Wigglesworthia glossinidia endosymbiont of Glossina morsitans morsitans (Yale colony): one gene and its partner. The protein of the gene in region 1 interacts with the protein of each later gene in a pairwise test. Links are inferred from orthologs where the notes say so. Each region holds a gene or a part of one and is shown on either strand. Other genes may lie near its edges. The genes, in order: rpe and eno.

What was found.
Region 2: the proteins of rpe (region 1) and eno interact in binary tests that used the Escherichia coli proteins (3 or more experiments, as listed by UniProt). The link is inferred for Wigglesworthia glossinidia endosymbiont of Glossina morsitans morsitans (Yale colony) from one-to-one orthologs.

What each region holds. Positions count from the first base shown.
Region 1 is NC_016893.1:173,399-180,853, reverse strand. Bases 1-2,883 are described here. They hold rpe (ribulose-phosphate 3-epimerase), read left to right. Parts: upstream 1-1,025; coding sequence 1,026-1,742; downstream 1,743-2,883. Other genes in these bases: tkt (transketolase), read right to left, coding at 2,754-2,883; trpS (tryptophan--tRNA ligase), read left to right, coding at 1,756-2,751; WIGMOR_RS00840 (SPOR domain-containing protein), read left to right, coding at 67-891; aroB (3-dehydroquinate synthase), read left to right, coding at 1-17. Outside these bases: more of tkt, read right to left, coding at 2,884-4,760; WIGMOR_RS00820 (transaldolase family protein), read right to left, coding at 4,769-5,719; hemF (oxygen-dependent coproporphyrinogen oxidase), read right to left, coding at 5,843-6,757; pimeloyl-ACP methyl ester esterase BioH, read left to right, coding at 7,024-7,455. UniProt on the Escherichia coli protein: Catalyzes the reversible epimerization of D-ribulose 5-phosphate to D-xylulose 5-phosphate.
Region 2 is NC_016893.1:417,917-430,793, forward strand. What follows is about bases 8,872-11,856. They hold eno (phosphopyruvate hydratase), read left to right. Parts: upstream 8,872-9,704; coding sequence 9,705-11,009; downstream 11,010-11,856. Other genes in these bases: WIGMOR_RS02070 (CTP synthase), read left to right, coding at 8,872-9,637; WIGMOR_RS02080 (L,D-transpeptidase family protein), read right to left, coding at 11,030-11,856. Also shown: pyrF (orotidine-5'-phosphate decarboxylase), read left to right, coding at 1-564; WIGMOR_RS02030 (enoyl-ACP reductase FabI), read right to left, coding at 686-1,474; WIGMOR_RS02035 (HesB/IscA family protein), read left to right, coding at 1,872-2,228; Fe-S cluster assembly protein SufB, read left to right, coding at 2,243-3,718; Fe-S cluster assembly ATPase SufC, read left to right, coding at 3,768-4,496; Fe-S cluster assembly protein SufD, read left to right, coding at 4,489-5,772; WIGMOR_RS02055 (cysteine desulfurase), read left to right, coding at 5,769-7,001; cysteine desulfuration protein SufE, read left to right, coding at 7,020-7,421; WIGMOR_RS02065 (LPP leucine zipper domain-containing protein), read right to left, coding at 7,451-7,687; more of WIGMOR_RS02070, read left to right, coding at 8,006-8,871; more of WIGMOR_RS02080, read right to left, coding at 11,857-11,980; redox-regulated ATPase YchF, read right to left, coding at 12,029-12,877. UniProt on the Escherichia coli protein: Catalyzes the reversible conversion of 2-phosphoglycerate (2-PG) into phosphoenolpyruvate (PEP). It is essential for the degradation of carbohydrates via glycolysis.

The DNA of each region.
Region 1 (7,455 bases):
GTCATATTCAAAATTAAGATTAAATCTAAATAATATTAATAATTTTTGATAATAGGCAATGATAATATGAATCATAAAATTACTGATACTACATTAAAATCAAATAACCAAAATAATCGAACTTCCTATATTTCACGTAAAAATTATGCAGACAATAAAAAATTACTAAATAAAAATAAATTTATGATTATCGCTAGTATTATTTCTATATCATTAATAGTAATTATGGGAATAATTTTAAAACGTCTATCTAAAAAATCAGATGTCACCCAAGAAATTATGATTATCGAACAGAAAAATAAAGAAAATAAAGAAAACATAAATGATCTTAAAAAAGATGATGATTTATTTTCTAATAACAAAGAAAATAAGCTTTATTCTGACGTTCAAGAAGAATTAAAAGAAACGAATCATAAAAATTCGCATGATAGCAATCTTGCAATATCAAATCATAAAAAATCTGTAATATCAAGTAATAATAAAACGCACCATAGTACAGATGAAATTAATAAAAAATTAAATTCTCAACAAAATATAGTTGCCCCTCATGATTCTAATTTAAATAAAATCAGTCACAGCTCGTCATTACACATAAATGATTTGAAGAAAAATACTTCTGAAAAAAATTTTTTACAAACAACTCCGGATAATTACTATACAATACAATTTAGTAGCTCATCTAATTTGCAAGCAATAAAAAATTATGCAAAAAATAATAAACTAAATCCTTATTGGATTCATAAAATTTCTAAAAATAGTAAATATCAGTATTTGTTAGTTTCAGGCACATATTCTTCATTAGAAGAAGCTCAAAATGTTATTAAGAAATTACCGGAAAATTTGAAAATCAACAAACCATGGATACGCAAAATTAAGCAAATAAAACAATGAAATTAGATTTTTTTAAAGAACTTATTATTTAATTATTTACTTTATATCGAAATTTAATTTAATATTTTTAATATATATTTCATTTCAAAAAATAAGAACACGTTTTATTACAAATAATATTTATCAAATTTTATATGTCGAAGATAGAACACAAATATTACATTTCTCCATCTATTTTAGCTGCAAATTTCACAATACTTGGCAAAGAAATACAACAAGTAATTTCTGCAGGAGCAAAAAGTATTCATTTTGACGTTATGGATAATCATTATGTTCCTAATCTTAGTATAGGACCAATTGTATTGAGATCTTTACGTAAAAGCGGATTTGAAATTCCTATCGATATACATTTAATGGCAAAACCTATCGATAAATTAGTTTGTTCTTTTATTAAAGAAAAATCTAATTGTATAATTTTTCATCCTGAATCTACAAATAAAATAGAACATATCTTGAATAAGATCAAAGAAAATAATTGTAAAACAGGTTTAGCATTTAGCTTATCTACATCTTTGAAATATCTTGAAAATAATTACATTTTAAAAAATCTTGATACAGTCCTAATTATGTCCGTTAATCCAGGATTTTTTGGTCAAAAATTTCAAATAAAAGCAATAAATAGAATCCGAAAAATACGAAAATTAATTAATAATAGCGGATATAAGATCTTGATTTCTGTAGATGGCGGTATTAATGCAAACAATATTTATAAAATAGCATATTCCGGAGCAGATATATTTGTGATAGGATCTGCAATATTTCATCAAAATCATTATTTTGAAACAATAAAAGAAATGCAATTGAAAATAATACGTGCCAAATCTGATATTTTATCAAAAAATAAAAATTAATAAAGGTGAGTATGTGAAACTCAATATATTTAGTGCTGCACAACCTTCTGGAATTCCAACTTTAGGAAATTACATCGGTACAATAAGAAGCTGGAATGCTTTTCAAAAGAATTATAATAGCATATATTGTATTGCTGATTTACATGCTATTACAAAAAGACAAAATCCAAAATTATTATTAAAAAATTCTTTAGATCTTTTGTCTATTTATTTGTCATGTGATATTGATCCAAAAATTAGCACAATATTTATGCAATCACATCGTCCGGAGCACACACAATTATCTTGGATGCTAAGTTGTTATACATATTTTGGAGAATTAAAAAGAATGGTTCAATTTAAAGAAAAATCTAAAAATAATAAAAATATAAATATAGGATTGTTTTCTTACCCAATATTAATGGCCAGTGATATTCTATTATATCAAACCCATAAAGTTCCAGCAGGCTTAGATCAAGCACAACATATAGAGCTTAGCAAATTAATTGCAAAGCGTTTTAATAAAATATACAATAGCAATATTTTTAACGTTCCAGAATTAATTATTACGCAATCAGGATCTCGGATTATGGCATTATCTAATCCGAAAAAAAAAATGTCTAAATCAGATAAAAATAAAAATAATTTTATTAGTTTACTTGATTCAGAAGAATCTATAATAAGAAAAATAAAAAATGCTCAAACAGATTCAGATCAACCTCCAGTTATTAAATATGATGTAATTAAAAAACCTGGGATTTCTAATTTGCTATGCATTTTATCTGAACTGACTGGAAAAAATATAATAGAGTTAGAAACATACTTTTCAAATAAATTATATCGAGATTTAAAATTAGAAGTTATTCATACAGTTCTAGAACATATCAAAAAAATACAAAAAAAATATTTTTCTATAAGATCCAAAGAAAAGTATTTAATAGAAATATTACAATCTGGTTCTGAAAAAGCTAAAAAAATAGCAAACAATACTCTTTCGAAAGTTAAAAATGCAATAGGATTACATTCTTAAACTTATTTACGACTTTTTTTTATGAGTATTTTTGATTGGTGCACAATAGTATCAACATTAATTTTGAAAAAATTAAATACATCTTTTCCTGACCCGGATCTTCCAAATTCATCTATCCCAATTATTTTTCCGGATAATCCAACATATTTATACCAGAAATGAGACACTCCTGCTTCTATAGCAATTCTTAATTGTACATTTTTTGGTAAAACTAACTCCTTATAAATTTTACTTTGAGATTCAAATAAATCTATGCATGGTAATGATACTACACGTATTTGATATCCATTATTTGAAAGTATTTTGTATGCACGTACAGTTATTTCAATTTCAGATCCAGTAGATATTAAAATTAATTCAGGTTTTTGTTTAGATTCTCGTAAAATATAACCTCCTTTTGAAATGTTATTTAATGCACTTACGTTACGATCTTGTTTTATTACATTTTGACGAGTCAATACAATAACTGTGGGACCACATCGCTCTATTGCATTTTTCCACGCTACTGCAGTTTCTACTTGATCACATGGACGCCAAACACTTAAATTTGGAATAATACGTAAAGCACTTAACTGTTCTATAGGTTGATGTGTTGGTCCATCTTCACCCAATCCAATAGAATCATGTGTATATAACATAATATGTTTAGCTTGCATCAATGAAGCCATACGTACTGCATTAATAGCATATTCCATAAATACTAAAAATGTTGCAGTATATGGAAGAAATCCTCCATAAATTGCTATTCCATTAGCAATAGCAGTCATTCCAAATTCTCTTGCACCATAATGAATATAATTTCCTGAGATATTCGATTGAATTGAAATAGAACATGATAGTTTTGTTAGTGTACTTGGAGTTAAGTCAGCTGATCCTCCAATAAGTTCAGGTAACATATAATTAATTTTTTCTAAAATATTTTTAGAAGCTTGTCTGGTAGAAATGTGATTGTTTTCTTTTTGCGTATTAGTTATTATTTTTTTAATTTGTTTTTTCCAGCATACAGGCAACTTAAATTTTAATCTTCTGATAAGCTCTTGACTTAGTTTAGGGTATTTATGTGTATATTCATAAAATATTTTATTCCATTTTAATTCATAATTTTTTCCTAAATCAACTGTATTCCAAGCTTTGTAAATTTCGCTTGGTATAATAAAAGGAGCATAATTCCATTTTAATTTTTTTCTTGTTTGTGATATTTCCATTTCACCTAAAGGTGCGCCATGAGACAAATGACTGCCAGATTTATTTGGCGAACCAAAAGCAATAATTGTATTACAAATTAATAAAGAAGGTTTATTAGTTTCATTAAGAGCGTTTTTAATTGCTGTATGAATATTTTTGCAGTCATGTCCATCAACATTATGTATTACATGCCATCCATACGATTCAAATCTACTTGCTGTATCATCATTAAACCAATCTTTTATTTCTCCGTCTATTGAAATTCCGTTATTATCATAAAATGCTATTAATTTTCCTAATTTCATATTTCCTGCTATAGAGCAGGCTTCATGTGAAATACCTTCCATCATACAACCATCTCCAAGAAATACATATGTATAATGATCAATAATATTAAATCTTGGACGATTAAATTGTGCAGATAAAATTTTTTCGCTTATTGCTAAACCAACAGCGCTAGCTATACCTTGGCCTAACGGTCCAGTAGTTATCTCAATACCATCTGTGATTTTAAATTCAGGATGACCTGGAGTTTTTGAGTGTATTTTTCGAAATTTTTTTAAATCTTCTATAGATATGTTGTATCCTAAAAGATGTAAAACACTATATATTAAAGCTGATGCATGACCATTAGATAAAACAAAACGATCTCGGTTGATCCATTTAGGGTTTCTAGGATTATGTTTCAGATGATTACGCCACAAAACTTCTGCAATATCAGCCATTCCCATTGGAGCTCCAGGATGTCCAGAATTTGCAAATTGCACCATGTCCATACTTAATACGCGAATGGCGTTTGCTAAAATCTTTTTAGAAATTTTCATTTTTAACCTTACAAGTATTTTAAAAAAATATTATCTATTTTTTTTTGATCATTAAAAAATAATCGAATTCCTTCCGATAATTTTTCTATAGCCATCGCATTATAGTTATATTGCCAACGAAATTTAGATTCAGATAGTTTTTTGAATTTATTTAAACTAGGTAATATATGAGGTAATATAGTATTAGATTTTTGCATACAACTTAATTGTTCAAAAAAAATTGGAGCAACAGTAATCGCATCATATCCAATTAATGCGTAAATTTGTTTTAAATTTCTAAAGCTTGCTCCCATAATAATAGTGTTATAATTTCTTTGTTTATAAAAATTATAAATTTTGTAAGCTAATTTAATGCCTGGATCTAAATATAGTAGGGATTTATGCTGCATTTTTTTATTTTTAAAATACCAATCACATACTCTACCTATAAATGGAGATATTAAATGTACTTGTGCTTCTGCACATGCTCTAGCTTGTATAAGTGAAAAAATCAATGTTAAATTACAGTTTATTCCAGATTTTTCTAATATTTCTGCTGCTTTAATACCTTCCCATGTAGCTGCCAATTTAATTAATACGCGATTTTTTTCTATTCCATACTGATTACATAAAAATATTATTTTTTTAGCTCTTTCAATTAAAGCTAAATAATCAAAAGATAATCGAATATCTATCTCGATAGAAACACGTCCAGAAATTAATTTTAAAATTTCTTTTGATACGTTTACATATAATTTATCATTGGCATTTTGTAAACGTGTTTTTTTATCGCCACCTTGTTTGTTTGCATAAGATACTGCATCTGCAATAAATTCTTGATAAATATATGAAGTCATTTCTTTGTATACTAAAGATGGATTTGTAGTGACATCTTTTGGTAAATATTTCTTAATTAATTCAAGATTACCGGTATCCATTACGACATTCGTAAATTTTTTAATATTATTTAATTGATTCATATATTTTCCATTAATAGAAAATTTCTAAAATATATAGAAATTTAAAATGTAAAAGTTTTTTATAAAAGTATTTATATATAAATATATGAAAAACTATTATATATTAATTATAAATAATTTATATTAGTTTTTATTCAACCAATTTTTAGCAGTTAAAAAATCAGTATATAATTTATTTTCACGACTTTTTGGATGAGGCTTCCAGTCATATTTCCATTTTACTAATGGAGGCATCGAAGATAATATAGATTCGATTCTACCTTTTGATTGAATACCGAATAAAGTACCTCTGTCTAATAATAAGTTGAATTCTACATATCTGCTACGTCGATATAATTGAAAATCACGTTCTCGTTGCTTCCACGTATAAGATTTTCTCAAATTCACTATTGGCAAATAAGCTTCTATATAACCATTACCTATTGCTTGAATAAAGCAAAAAACTTGGTTAAAATCTGGTGTATTTAGATCATCAAAAAATAAACCTCCAATGCCTCTAGGTTCATTACGGTGTTTAATAAAAAAATATTCATCGCACCACTTTTTATACTTTTCATATAAATCTTTTCCAAAAGGACGACAAATTTTTTCAGCAGTACGATGCCAATGTATTGCATCTTCTGTAAATCCGTAATATGGAGTCAAATCGAATCCTCCTCCAAACCACCATGTTGAAATATTTTTAGCACTTTTAACTGAAAAAAAACGGATATTTAAATGACTAGTGGGAATATAAGGATTTTTAGGATGTACTACTACTGAAATTCCAGTAGCCTTATAAAAACGATTTAAAAAATTTTTATTTTTATTTGTAGATGCGTGTGGTAGTGAATTTCCAGAAATGTTTGAAATATTTACGCTAGCTTGTTCAAATATTTTTCCATTTTTTAAAACTCTAGTACGACCTTGACCGCGCATTGTTTTCCATTTATCTTCTTTAAAGATAGAATGATTGTCTACTTTTGAAAAAGTATCACAAATTTTGTTTTGTAAATCAGAAAAAAAAGATAAAATTAACTGAAAATTATATTTCTTCATATTTTTCCTAAAATCAATAAAATATTAAAAAAACGATATGATAAAATTTATATCTTATTTTATCAATAAATAATCTGTATAAAACTACAAATAATATGGAATAAATAAAAAAATTATTTATGTTGTATCATTTTAACTGTATATGCATTAAAAATTATCTTGATACAATTAAATGTTGCATTTAAATTAATATTTTTCTAAAATTTTTAATATAAATATATATAATTTCTTAAAGTGAATATATTAATAAAATTCGGAAAAAATTCATGCAGTCTTTTTTTTGGAAAACTATAGGATCAGGAAAAAAAAATATAATTTTTTTGCATGGATGGGGGTTTAACGCACAAATCTGGTCAAATACTATTCCTTATTATTTTAAAAAATTTAAATTACATCTTATAGATCTTCCAGGATATGGAGAAAATAAGAATTTTTCTTGTTATTTACTTTCAGATATTATAGAGGTTATTTCAAATCGTGCACCAAAAAAATCAATATTAATTGGATGGTCTTTAGGAGGTTTGATAGCAAGTAAAATTGCAATTCAATATCCTAAAAAATTTCATGGATTAATTATTATATCTTCTTCTCCTTGTTTTTGCGAAAAAAAAAATTGGCCTGGAGTAAAAATAAAGATTTTAAAAAATTTTGCATTGCAATTAAAAAATAATTTTAAAAACACTATGAATCGATTTTTT
Region 2 (12,877 bases), 250 kb from region 1 along the record:
GTAAATTATTTACATAAAAAAGGATTTAAGATCTTTTTAGATTTAAAGCTTTATGATATTCCTAATACAGTAAAAAGATCAGTATATGCTATAAAAAAATTAGATGTATGGATGTTTACTTTACATATCCATGGAGGAAAAAGTATGATGTTGTCGGCTCGATCGGCACTCAATTTTCATAAAAAGAACACACCTAAAATTATTGGAGTAACTGTATTAACTAGTATGAATATACTTGAATTAAATCATATTGGTATTAATACTTCTTCTATGTTAAATCATGTAATCAAATTATCTGTACTTGCTAAAAAATGTAAATTAGATGGCATTGTATGTTCTCCGTGGGAAGCGAAAAGCATTAGAAAATTATTTGGAAAAAATTTTATTATTATCACCCCGGGAATACGTCCAAAAAGAATGTACTATGATGATCAAAAACGTGTTATGACGCCTCGAGAAGCAATAAGATCTGGATCTGATTTTTTAGTAATTGGACGTCCAATTACTCGTGCGGATAATCCATATATGATTTTGAAAAAAATTTTGTCTGATATTAACAATTAGATTCTTAAATATAATAAATATCTGCAATTTTTTATTTTTATATAATATCAAAACTGATTCAATATATTAATTGAACATAATATATATTATTGTGTATTTTAAAATAATCAAACATAAAAAATCAATTTTCATTTTCTATTGCAGACATGATATGAAAACCACCATCAGCATGAATAATTTCTCCAGTAACTATAGATGATAAATCAGAAAACAAAAATGTAGCAACATTTCCTATATCATGAATATTAATAATTTTTTTTAAAGGATTTATATTTCCATAATTTTTTAACATCTTTTTAAAATTTTTAATTCCAGAAGCCGATAAAGTTTTGATTGGAGCAGCAGAAATTGCATTTACTCTAATATTTTCATTTCCTAAAGAATATGCTATATAACGTACGCTCGCTTCTAAAGCAGCTTTTGCAATACCCATTATATTATAATTTGGTATAATTCTTTCAGAACCTATATATGTAATTGTCACTATACTTCCTCCTGAATTTATCATAGATCTACTAAGCTTAGACATTTCAGAAAAACTATATGTGCTAATTTTATGTGCGTGCATAAAATCTTCCTGAGTTAAAGAATCTAAATAATTTCCTGATAAATTTTTTGGATTTGCATATGCAATAGAATGTAAAAAACCATCAAAAGTTTTCCATGATTTTTTTAACTTTTGAAATAAATCATGAATATCTTGTTTGTTGTTTACATCACAAGGTAATAAAAGATTCGAATTAAATTCTTTTTGCACAATTTTTTCAATACGTTGTTTCGCTTTTTCATTTTGATAGGTAAATGCTAATTCGGCTTTTTGACGATATATAGCACGAGCAATACCGTATGCTATAGAATATTTATTTATCATTCCTGTGATTAAGAAACGTTTTCCAAGTAATAAATTCATAATCTGATTTTCCTGATAATTTATACATAATAATAACATGTGATATTTTATAATAAATATTAAAAATAATTTTTTAAAATTTATTTTAGTATAATCTAATTTTTATTTAAAAAATTAGTACAATAAATTTGTATAAAATAAAATTTTTAATTCTCAATTATTTGTTAATATAATAACTTATATACACTTTATTTAATTTGATTATACTTAAAATATATAAATTTTTTTAAAAAATTTTTAAATTATTAATATGTATACTGATTATTTTATAATAAAATTATATATAAAATATATAAAGCATAAAATTTTATTTTTATGGGAATTTAATAATATTTATATTAAAATTAATTTATATTTATTTTAACATAAGTTTTATATGAAACATTTAATTAATACAATGAAACATTATAAAGATACACAGAAATCATTAAAGAAATTTATTCTAACTGAATCTGCTGTAAAAAAAATCAATCAACTAATAAAACAAAATCCATCTATCTTAGGAATTCGAATATCATTAAAAAGATCTGGATGTGCAGGTTGGAGTTATTTGATAAATACAGTATCGAAGTTTACAAAAGATGATTTTGTATACGAATACAAAGGAGTACAAATATGTACACTAAAAAAATTTTTGCCATTTATTAATACACTCGAACTAGATTACATTAAAAATGGATTAGGTTACAAATTTAAATTTAATAATCCGAATGCAAAAAACATATGTGGTTGTGGAAAAAGTATAAATTTTTAATGAGACAATATTTTATGAAAAATAATATTAACAATTCTTTAAAAGAAAGTACATATAAATTAAATTTAAATGAATATAAAGAAGGATTTTCTACAATTTTAAAAACAGACGAATTAGAAAAAGGAATTAATGAAAAAGTAATTTGCGCTATATCTAGAAAGCGTAACGAACCTGATTGGATGTTAAATTTTAGAATGCAAGCATATAATGCATGGCTAAACATGTCTGAACCGCATTGGTTACATGGAAAATTTGATCCAATTAATTATAATGAATATAGTTATTACTCCGCACCAAAATGCGATTCTTGCCAAAATGATAAACGAAATAAAACAAAAAAAAATTCTCAAAATTATTTAATTCCTGAAGTAAAAAATACATTTAAAAAATTAGGCATACCTACAAAAGAAGATAAAAATATAGCAATCGATGCTATATTTGATTCTGTTTCTGTATCTACAACATATCAAAGTTCTCTTAAAGAGATGGGAATTATTTTTTGTTCTTTTAGCGAAGCAATTCAAAATTATCCAGAACTTGTACGTAAATATTTAGGAAGCGTTGTCCCTGCAAATGATAATTTTTTTGCGGCTTTAAATTCTGCTGTAGCTTCTGATGGGACATTTGTATATATTCCAAAAAATGTACAATGCCCGATGGAATTATCCACATATTTTCGTATAAATTCCGCTAATACTGGTCAATTTGAACGTACTATTTTAATAGCAGATAAAAATAGTACAGTAAGTTATATCGAGGGTTGCTCTGCTCCGATACGGGATGGTCATCAGTTGCATGCTGCCGTTGTAGAAGTCATTGTGCTAGATTATGCTACAGTAAAGTATTCTACTGTGCAAAATTGGTTTCCGGGACAATCTAATGAAAGCGGAATATTGAATTTTGTCACAAAGCGTGCTTTATGTAAAGGAAAAAAATCAAAAATGTCTTGGACACAATCTGAAACAGGATCTGCAATTACTTGGAAGTATCCAAGTGTGATTTTAAAAGGAAATGAATCAATAGGAGAATTTTTTTCTATTGCTTTAACAAAAAATTATCAGCAAGCAGATACGGGTACTAAAATGATTCATATAGGTAAAAATAGCAGCTCAACTATTGTATCTAAAACAATATCTTCCGGGCAAAGTAACAATACCTATCGGGGTTTAGTAAAAATTACATCTCAAGCAAATTATTCAAGAAATTTTACTCAATGTGATTCTATGTTAATTGGTACTAAATCTGGAGCACATACTTTTCCAAATATTCAAGTAAATAATCAAACTTCTCAGATTGAGCATGAAGCTACGACATCTAAAATAGAAGAAGATCAAATTTTTTATTGTCAACAAAGAGGAATTAATGTTAATGATGCAATTTCTATGATTGTACATGGATTTTGTAAAGAAGTATTCTCTAAGTTGCCATTAGAATTTGCTATAGAAGCAGAAAAGTTACTTCATATTAATTTAGATCATAGTATAGGTTAAAATAAGTAGAAAATACATTTTTTTGGAATTTATTTACTAGGAACAAAACATGTTGTCAATTCAAAATTTAGAAGTTATGGTTAATAATCAACTTATTTTAAATAAGTTAAATTTAAAAATTCAACCAGGAGAAGTTCATGCTATTATGGGTCCAAATGGATCAGGAAAAAGCACTCTAGCAGATACTTTGTCTGGAAAAAAACATTGTGTTATTACTTCTGGAAGTATTTTATTTAAAAATGTTAATCTTTTTCAATTAACCCCAGAAGAACGAGCAGGAAAAGGAATTTTTATAGCTTTTCAATATCCAATGGAAATACCAGGCATAAATAATAAAAATTTTTTGCATGCAAGTATTAATGCTATTCGAAAATATCAAAATAAACCTTTTTTAGATATTTATAATTTTTCTCAAATATATAAAAAAAATACAGAACTACTTAATATTTCCGAAGAATTTATGCAAAGAGCATTAAATGTAGGATTTTCAGGAGGAGAAAAAAAAAGAAATGAAATCTTACAAATGATAATATTAAAACCCAGTTTATGTGTATTAGATGAAATTGATTCCGGATTAGATATAGATTCATTAAAAAAAATTTCTAATTGCATAAATATGTTAAGACATAAAAAACGGTCTTTTATCATTATCACTCATTACCAACGCATATTAAATTATATATCACCAGATTACGTGCATGTATTAAATAAAGGCAGTATTGTCCAATCTGGAACTTTTGAAATAGTTAAACATCTCGAGGAATACGGATATGGATAAATTAAAATACAATACACATATCATAAATTTTCTAGAGCAATGGAATAAATTGTTTTTATGCAAAAAACGACCTAAAGATCTTTGTATGCACTGGAATAAAATTTTTGAATTACGATCGTCATATTTTTCAAAAGAAATTTGGAATGTGGTTCCATTAAAAAATTTTTTTACAAAAAAATTTTTTATAGCGAACAAGAATTCAAATTTTAATATCGAACTAGACAAAATTTTATTGCATAAACATGTTTATAAATTAGTGTTTTTTAACGGCACGCTGTGTCAACATTTAAGTGATAATGATTTTGGCCAATGGAAAATAAAAATAAGAAAAAATAATTATATAAAAATATCACCTAATTATTTAATAAAATCTAATTTTTTTTTACATATGTCAGAAAGTTTCTGTGAAAATATAATACATATTGATTTAGAAAAAAATACAAAACCTCTTATTCCATTATACTTACTTCATATCAATTCAGGCGGACAAAATAATAAAATTGCTGTAATAAATTCTCGTATACACATTAATGTGCAAGAAAATGCTCGAGGAGAAATCATAGAGCACTTTTTAGGTAATAGTCATTACTCATATTTAAATAATATTTGCACAAATTTTTTATTAGAAAGCAGTGCTCATATGAATTATTTAAAAATTAATTTTGATAATTTTAATAGCTATCATATTGCGAATAACAATATTATTTTAAATAAAAATACTACATTTTATAATCATCTTTTCAACTTGGGAGGATATTTTTCTCAGCAAAACACTCATGTATGTTTGAATCATGAACACTCTGATGTATCAATAAACAGTTTATCCGTACCTAGTAATAAACAAATTATCGACATAAATACATACATAGATCACAAATCTCGTTGTTGTAAGAGTAGGCAACTACATAAAATGATTTTATCAAAATCTGCAATAGGAAACTTTCATGGTATTATTAAAGTTGAGAAAAATGCAGTAAAAACAGACGGTCATATGAAAAACGATAATTTATTAACTAGCAAACATTCTAAGATAAATACAAAACCTGAATTAGAAATTTATGCAGATGATGTAAAATGTAGTCATGGATCTACAGTTGGATATATGAATCCAGAACATTTATTTTATCTGCGCTCTAGAGGAATTTCAAAAAATCATGCAAAAAAAATGATCATGTATGCATTTTCTTTAGAAGTGCTTAAAAATGTATCTTATAAATCACTACATAAAACTTTAAATAATTTAATCGTATCATTTTTAGAGCAAATAAAAATATGATATATCCAATTAAAAAAATTAGAAAAGATTTTCCTATTCTAAAAAAAATAGTTAATAATTATCCATTAATTTATCTAGATAGCGCCGCTAGTGCACAAAAACCAAAATTTGTTTTTAAACGAGAAATTCAATATGTATCACAACAACATTCAGCTGTACATAGAGGTATTCATACTCTAAGTAAAAATGCTACAAAGTACATGGAAGATGTTAGAGAAAAAATTTCTTGTTTTCTTAATGCAAAATCAGAAAAAGAAATTATTTTTGTTAAAGGCGCTACGGAAGGAATTAATTTAGTTGCTCATTCTTGGGGCGAAAATTATATAAATTCAGGGGAAAATATAGTAATTACTCAAATGGAACATCATTCTAATATTGTACCATGGCAAATTCTTGCAAGAAAAAAAAAAATAAATATTAAATATATTCCACTTTTACCTAATGGAAAATTAGATTTTGATAAACTAGAACAAATTATTGATCATAAAACTCGCCTTCTATGCATGACGCATATGTCAAATGTTTTAGGAACATACAATGCAATAGAAACTATTATCAAAAAAGTAAAAAATTATTTTAATGTTAAAATATTAATTGACGGCGCACAAGCAATTGTGCACCACAATATAGATGTACAAAAAATTAATTGCGATTTTTATGTATTTTCAGGACATAAATTATATGGACCATCAGGAATTGGTATATTATATGCGAAAAAAAAAATACTCGATAAGATGCCTCCATGGGAAGGAGGTGGTGGCATGATACAGAATGTATGTTTAGATTCAGGGGTTAAATTTAGCTCTGTTCCATGGAAATTTGAAGCTGGTTCACCTAATATTTCTGGTATTATCGGACTAGGTGCAGCTGTAGATTACATAAATAAAATCGGCATGAAAAAAATTTTCGTACATGAAAAAAAAATTATAAATTATGCTTTATTAAAATTAAAAAATATTCCTACAATTAGGATTTATGGATCTGATCCGTTTTCTGGAGTAATTTCTTTTAATTTAAAAAATTATCATGCTTATGATATAGGTGTTATACTTGATCAATATGGAGTTGCTATTCGTACTGGACATCATTGTGCTATGCCAATTATGAAATTTTTTAAAACAAATAGTATGTGTAGAATCTCGATAGCTATGTATACAAGCAAGTCAGATATCTCATGTTTTATAAAAAAATTAAATAAAACAATAAATTTTTTACAACAATCTAATTAGATTAGTTTAAAATATTTTATGGATAAAAATAAATTTATAAAAAATTTTTCTTACTTAAGTAATTGGGAAGAAAAATATCTCTATATTATAGAATTAGGAAAGAGATTGGCTCCATTTCCTGATAGATTTAAAAAATCTGAATATCTTGTTCCTGGATGCCAAAATCTTGTTTGGATTGCTTTATTATATAATAAAAATCATTTAAAATTTTATGGAGATAGCAACTCTATTATTGTTAAAGGGCTAATAGCAATTTTATTTATATTTTATCAAAACTTAAAAATATCAGAAATAATTACATGTAATACATATCTTGATTTAAAAAATTTATGTTTATCTGAGCACCTAACTCCTTCTAGAATGCAGGGATTAGGTGCTATCATTAGTTTCATTAAAAAATCGGCGCGTTCTTTTTTATAAGAATAACTTTTTACTTAAAAAGTAATAATTTATTTTCTATAATAAAAAGAACGATTGTTCAGACGTTGATTTGCACGATCAGCTTCTTCTTTTGCTATATGTGCATCAGCTTTGATATGTTTTACATCTTCTGAAATATGATCTATTTGATTGTGCAGTTCTTTGATATCAGAATTTAATTTGTTATTACTTGGACTATTTGTGCAACTTGATAATATTAATATACTTAAAATTATATTAAATACAGTTTTTTTATTATTTAACATTTTTTTTCCTTAAATAATTTTTTGAATTTATTCAATATTATTTGATGTCACTTAAACTTACTTTTTTTGATAAAATTATATTGTTCTATATTTTTTATTCATTATATTCAGAATAAATATTTTTATTATATTAAATAACATATATATATCGTAGTATTTTATTTATTATAATTTACAAAAAATTTGTATTAAAATATATAAATTTAGTAACATACTAAAATTTTTTATTATTTAAATATTGGTTTCAAAATTTTAGAAATATTTTAATTTTAAAAATAAAACATACAAATAATTTCATTATTTTTTTTCAATAAAAATATGGCAAAATATTATATATTTATTACTGGAGGAGTCGTTTCATCTCTCGGTAAAGGTATTACTACAGCGTCTTTAGGTGCTATATTAGAAGCGCGCAATTTAAAAGTTACTTTAATGAAACTAGATCCTTATATAAACGTAGATCCTGGAACCATGAGTCCAATTCAACATGGAGAAGTTTTTGTTACCGAAGATGGTGCGGAAACTGATCTAGACTTAGGACATTATGAACGTTTTTTAAATTCTAAGATGTCACGTTACAATAATTTAACTACAGGAAAAATTTATTCTGACGTATTAAGAAACGAAAGAAATGGATTTTATCTTGGAGCTACTATTCAAGTAATTCCACATATTACAAACGAAATCAAAAAATGTATTATACGTGCAGGAAAAGGATTTGACATTTTATTAGTTGAAATTGGAGGGACAGTAGGCGATATCGAATCATTACCTTTTTTAGAAAGTATTCGTCAAATGGCAATAGAAATTGGAAAAAGAAAAATACTTTATATTCATTTAACACTCGTTCCATATTTATATCCTTCAAAAGAAATAAAAACTAAACCAACACAACATTCTGTTAAAGAACTTCTTTCTATCGGCATTCAACCAGATATTTTAATTTGCAGATCAGATCGATTAGTACCAAAATATGAAAGATCAAAAATTGCTTTATTTTGTAATGTTCCTGAAAAAGCTGTATTTTCTTTAGAAGATATAGATTCTATTTATAGAATACCAATATTTTTAAATAAACAAGGTCTTGATAACTATATTTGTCACCGTTTTTGCATAAAGTGCCCAAAAGCAGACTTATCTATGTGGGAAACTGTTATGCATCAAAAAAAAAATACCATAGGGACAGTAATCATTGGAATAATAGGCAAATATACAGAATTTCCAGATGCTTATCGTTCATTGATTGCTGCTTTAGAACACGCTGGATTGAAAAATAGATTAATTATTGATATTAAATTAATTAATTCTCAAAGTTTAGAGTTTTCTGATATATCTACTCTTAAAAATTTAGATGCCATTATTGTTCCAGGTGGATTCGGATATCGAGGAATCGAAGGTAAAATAATAGCAGCAAAATTTTCGAGAGAAAAAAACATTCCTTATTTTGGAATTTGCTTAGGTATGCAAATTGCAATAATAGAGTTCGCGCGTAATGTTATTGGATTAATGGAAGCAAATTCAACAGAATTTATAAAAAATTGTAAATATCCGGTAATTGCTAAAATATCAGAATGGAATTATCGAAAAAAATCTATTTTTAATACATATAAGATTTCTACAAAAATGAGATTAGGAAATCAAAAATGTTACTTAAAGTTAGGAAGTTTAGCGTATCAAATATATAATAAATCTATTATTTTAGAACGACATCGCCATCGATATGAAGTAAATAATTTATTTCTAAACAAAATTGAAAAATCAGGATTAATTGTTTCCGGATGGTCACATAATAAATATAAATTAGTTGAAATTATTGAATATCCAAAACATCCATGGTTTATTGGAAGTCAATTTCATCCAGAATTTAATTCTAATCCTCGTGATAGTCATCCGTTATTTATTTCTTTTATAAAAGCTGCTCACAATTATCAAAATAAAAAAAATTTTTAATATACTTATTTAATAATATTTTTAGTATCATACTAATTAATTATTATTTATATATAAATATAATAAAATGTATACTTCAAAAATTATCAAAGTTATTGGTCGTGAAATTCTTGATTCAAGAGGCAATCCTACAGTAGAAGCTGAAGTACATTTGTCTGGCGGCGTAATAGGACGCGCTTCTTCTCCGTCTGGTATATCTATTGGTTCACGAGAAGCATATGAATTACGTGATCGAGATTTTTCTCGATTTTTAGGTAAAGGTGTAAAAAAAGCAGTAAAAGTGATAAATAAAAAAATTTCTAAATCTTTAATAAAAAAAAATGCTGAGGAACAAAAAAATATTGATAATATCATGATTCATTTAGATGGGACAGAAAATAAGTCTAGATTAGGAGCAAATTCAATTTTAGCTGTATCTCTTGCAAACGCTAAAGCAGTATCAAACATCAGAAAAATTCCTCTATATCAATACATAGCAGAACTCAATGAAATTCCAGAAATGTTTTCTATGCCATTACCAATGATTAATATTATTAACGGAGGAAAACATACAAACAATAATATTGATATTCAAGAATTTATGATTCAACCAGTTAGTGCAAAAAATATTAAACAAGCAATTCAAATGGGATCTGAAATATTCCATAATTTAGGAAAAATATTGCATGAACAGGGTATGAGCACTTCTGTTGGAGATGAAGGAGGATATACACCTAATTTAAAATCTAATATTGTTGCATTTAATTTAATTCAAGAAGCAATAGAAAAATCTGGATTTTGTATAGGTAAAGACATTACATTAGCGATCGATTGTGCTGCATCAGAATTTTTTGAAAAAAACTATCAATCTTATTATTTAAAAAGTGAAAAAAAAATGTTTTCATCTTGCGAATTTATAGAATATTTGACCGATCTTACAAATAAGTATCCTATTCTTTCTATTGAAGACGGATTACATGAAAATGATTTAGAAGGTTTTAAAATATTAACAAAAACATTAGGAAAAAAAATTCAGCTCGTAGGTGACGATTTATTCGTGACTAATTCTAAATTGTTAAACAATGGTATTAAAAATGGAATTGCTAATTCCATTTTAGTAAAACCAAATCAAATTGGTTCATTAACAGAAACTTTAAAAGTAATTAAAATAGCTAAAAAAGCCGGATACTCTACTATTATTTCACATCGATCTGGAGAAACTGAAGATGTAACAATAGCAGATTTATCTGTTGGAACAGCATCAGGTCAAATTAAAACAGGATCTATGAGTCGATCAGATCGAATAGCAAAATATAATCGATTAATTCGTATTGAAGAAGAACTACAGTATCGTGCTCCATTTAATGGAAGAATGGAAATTAAAAATCAATAATTTTTTAAATTTATGTATTTTTAATTTTTTATAATATTAACCGGTAATCCCTTACGTTCTTGAAAAGCCTGTGCGACTACGAATTTATTTACCTTTAAATCATGTATAAAATTATATATTTTGTTAGAAATAACAATTGGTTTATGATAAATAGATTTAAAAGTTTCTAAATTATTTGATAACGGAAAATGTACTTCTATATACTTATTTCCGTCTTTTTCTAAACTAATTTTTATTGGTTCGTTGATGAATTTTACTGTAGTACCAACTGGTACATGATTAAATAAATATTTAATATCAGCATTTCTTAAACGTATGCATCCATGAGTAACACGCAGTCCAATTCCAAAATTTGCATTTGTTCCATGAATAGCATATAGATCTTCTAAATATAAAGCGTATAATCCCATAGGGTTATCTTTTCCTGGAGGATATGTTTTTAACAAAATTTTGCCTTTTTCTAAATATTCTTGACGTATAGATTGTGTAGGAGTCCAAGTTGGTCCATATTTTTTTCTTTTCACAGCAGTAGTCCAATTATGAGGAGTTTCTTTCCCTACTTGTCCGATACCGATAGGAAAAATTGCTACTAAATTAGAATTTTTAGGAAAATAAAATAATCGCATTTCAGCAGTGTTTATAATAATTCCTGAATAAGGCATATCTGGCAATATAATTTGTTTTGGAATAATTACTTGCGTGCCACTTTGAGGTAAATATACATCTACTCCTGGATTTGCTTCTAATATATTAGTAAGACCTACATTAAATTTTTGAGCAAAGTATTCTAAAGAGAGAGTATTATTTTTTGGAATAGTAATAACAAAATTTTTTCCGATTATTCTATTACCATTTTTAGGCAACTGATATACTTCTGAATAAACAGTTTTAAAATTTAATATGATAAATATAAGTATTCTAAAGTATATAGCGATTTTTTTTAGTAAATATCTTAATCTTGATCTATGCATAAAATAAATTATTTTATTTTTTTCTTTTTTTAGATATTTAAAAAAAAATTAAACATTAAATAAAAATTCAATAATATCTCCATTTTTTACTAAATAATCTTTTCCTTCTAATTTAATTTTTCCAAATTTTTTTGCTAAGTTCATACTTTTATAATGCATAAAATTTTCAAAAGAGATAACTTTTGCTCGAATGAATCCTCTTTGAAAATCACTATGAATTTTTCCTGATGCTTGTAATGCTGTAGTTTTATAATTAATTAACCATGAACGTACTTCTTTTTTACCAATAGTAAAAAAGTTATTTAATTTTAATAATTGACAGCCACAATTTATAATTGTGCCTAAATTAGAGTTTGCTAATTTAGATATTATGTACATTTTAGATGATTTTTTCTGTAAAGAATTTATGAAATTATCTTCAAATGTAGCGCATATTTTAAGTACGGGTATTTCAAGATGATTAAAATATTTTTTTATTTTTTCTATGTATTCGATATTTTTTGAAGAATTTTCATGTATATTTAAAATAAGCATTTTAGGTTTTAAAGTTAAAAAATTTAACTCAGAAATAATAGAATCATGTAAATTCTCGGTTTTTTTGTGCGTATGATGTTTTTTGTTAGACAGCGCTTCTAAAAAAAATTCTAAAATATAAATTTGATTTTTAATATTATTATTTTTATTTTGTTTTTTTAAAAAAGAGATTTTTTCAGTACATCTTGCAATATCAGATAATATTAATTCAGAATTTATAATATGAATATCATTTAAAACATTTTCGAACATATATTTAGAAGAACAAAGATCTTTAGAAAAGCATCCTACGACATGACCAATTGCATCAGCAGTACGAATTTGATTTAAAAATTGATTTCCTAATCCATATCCTTTAGAAGC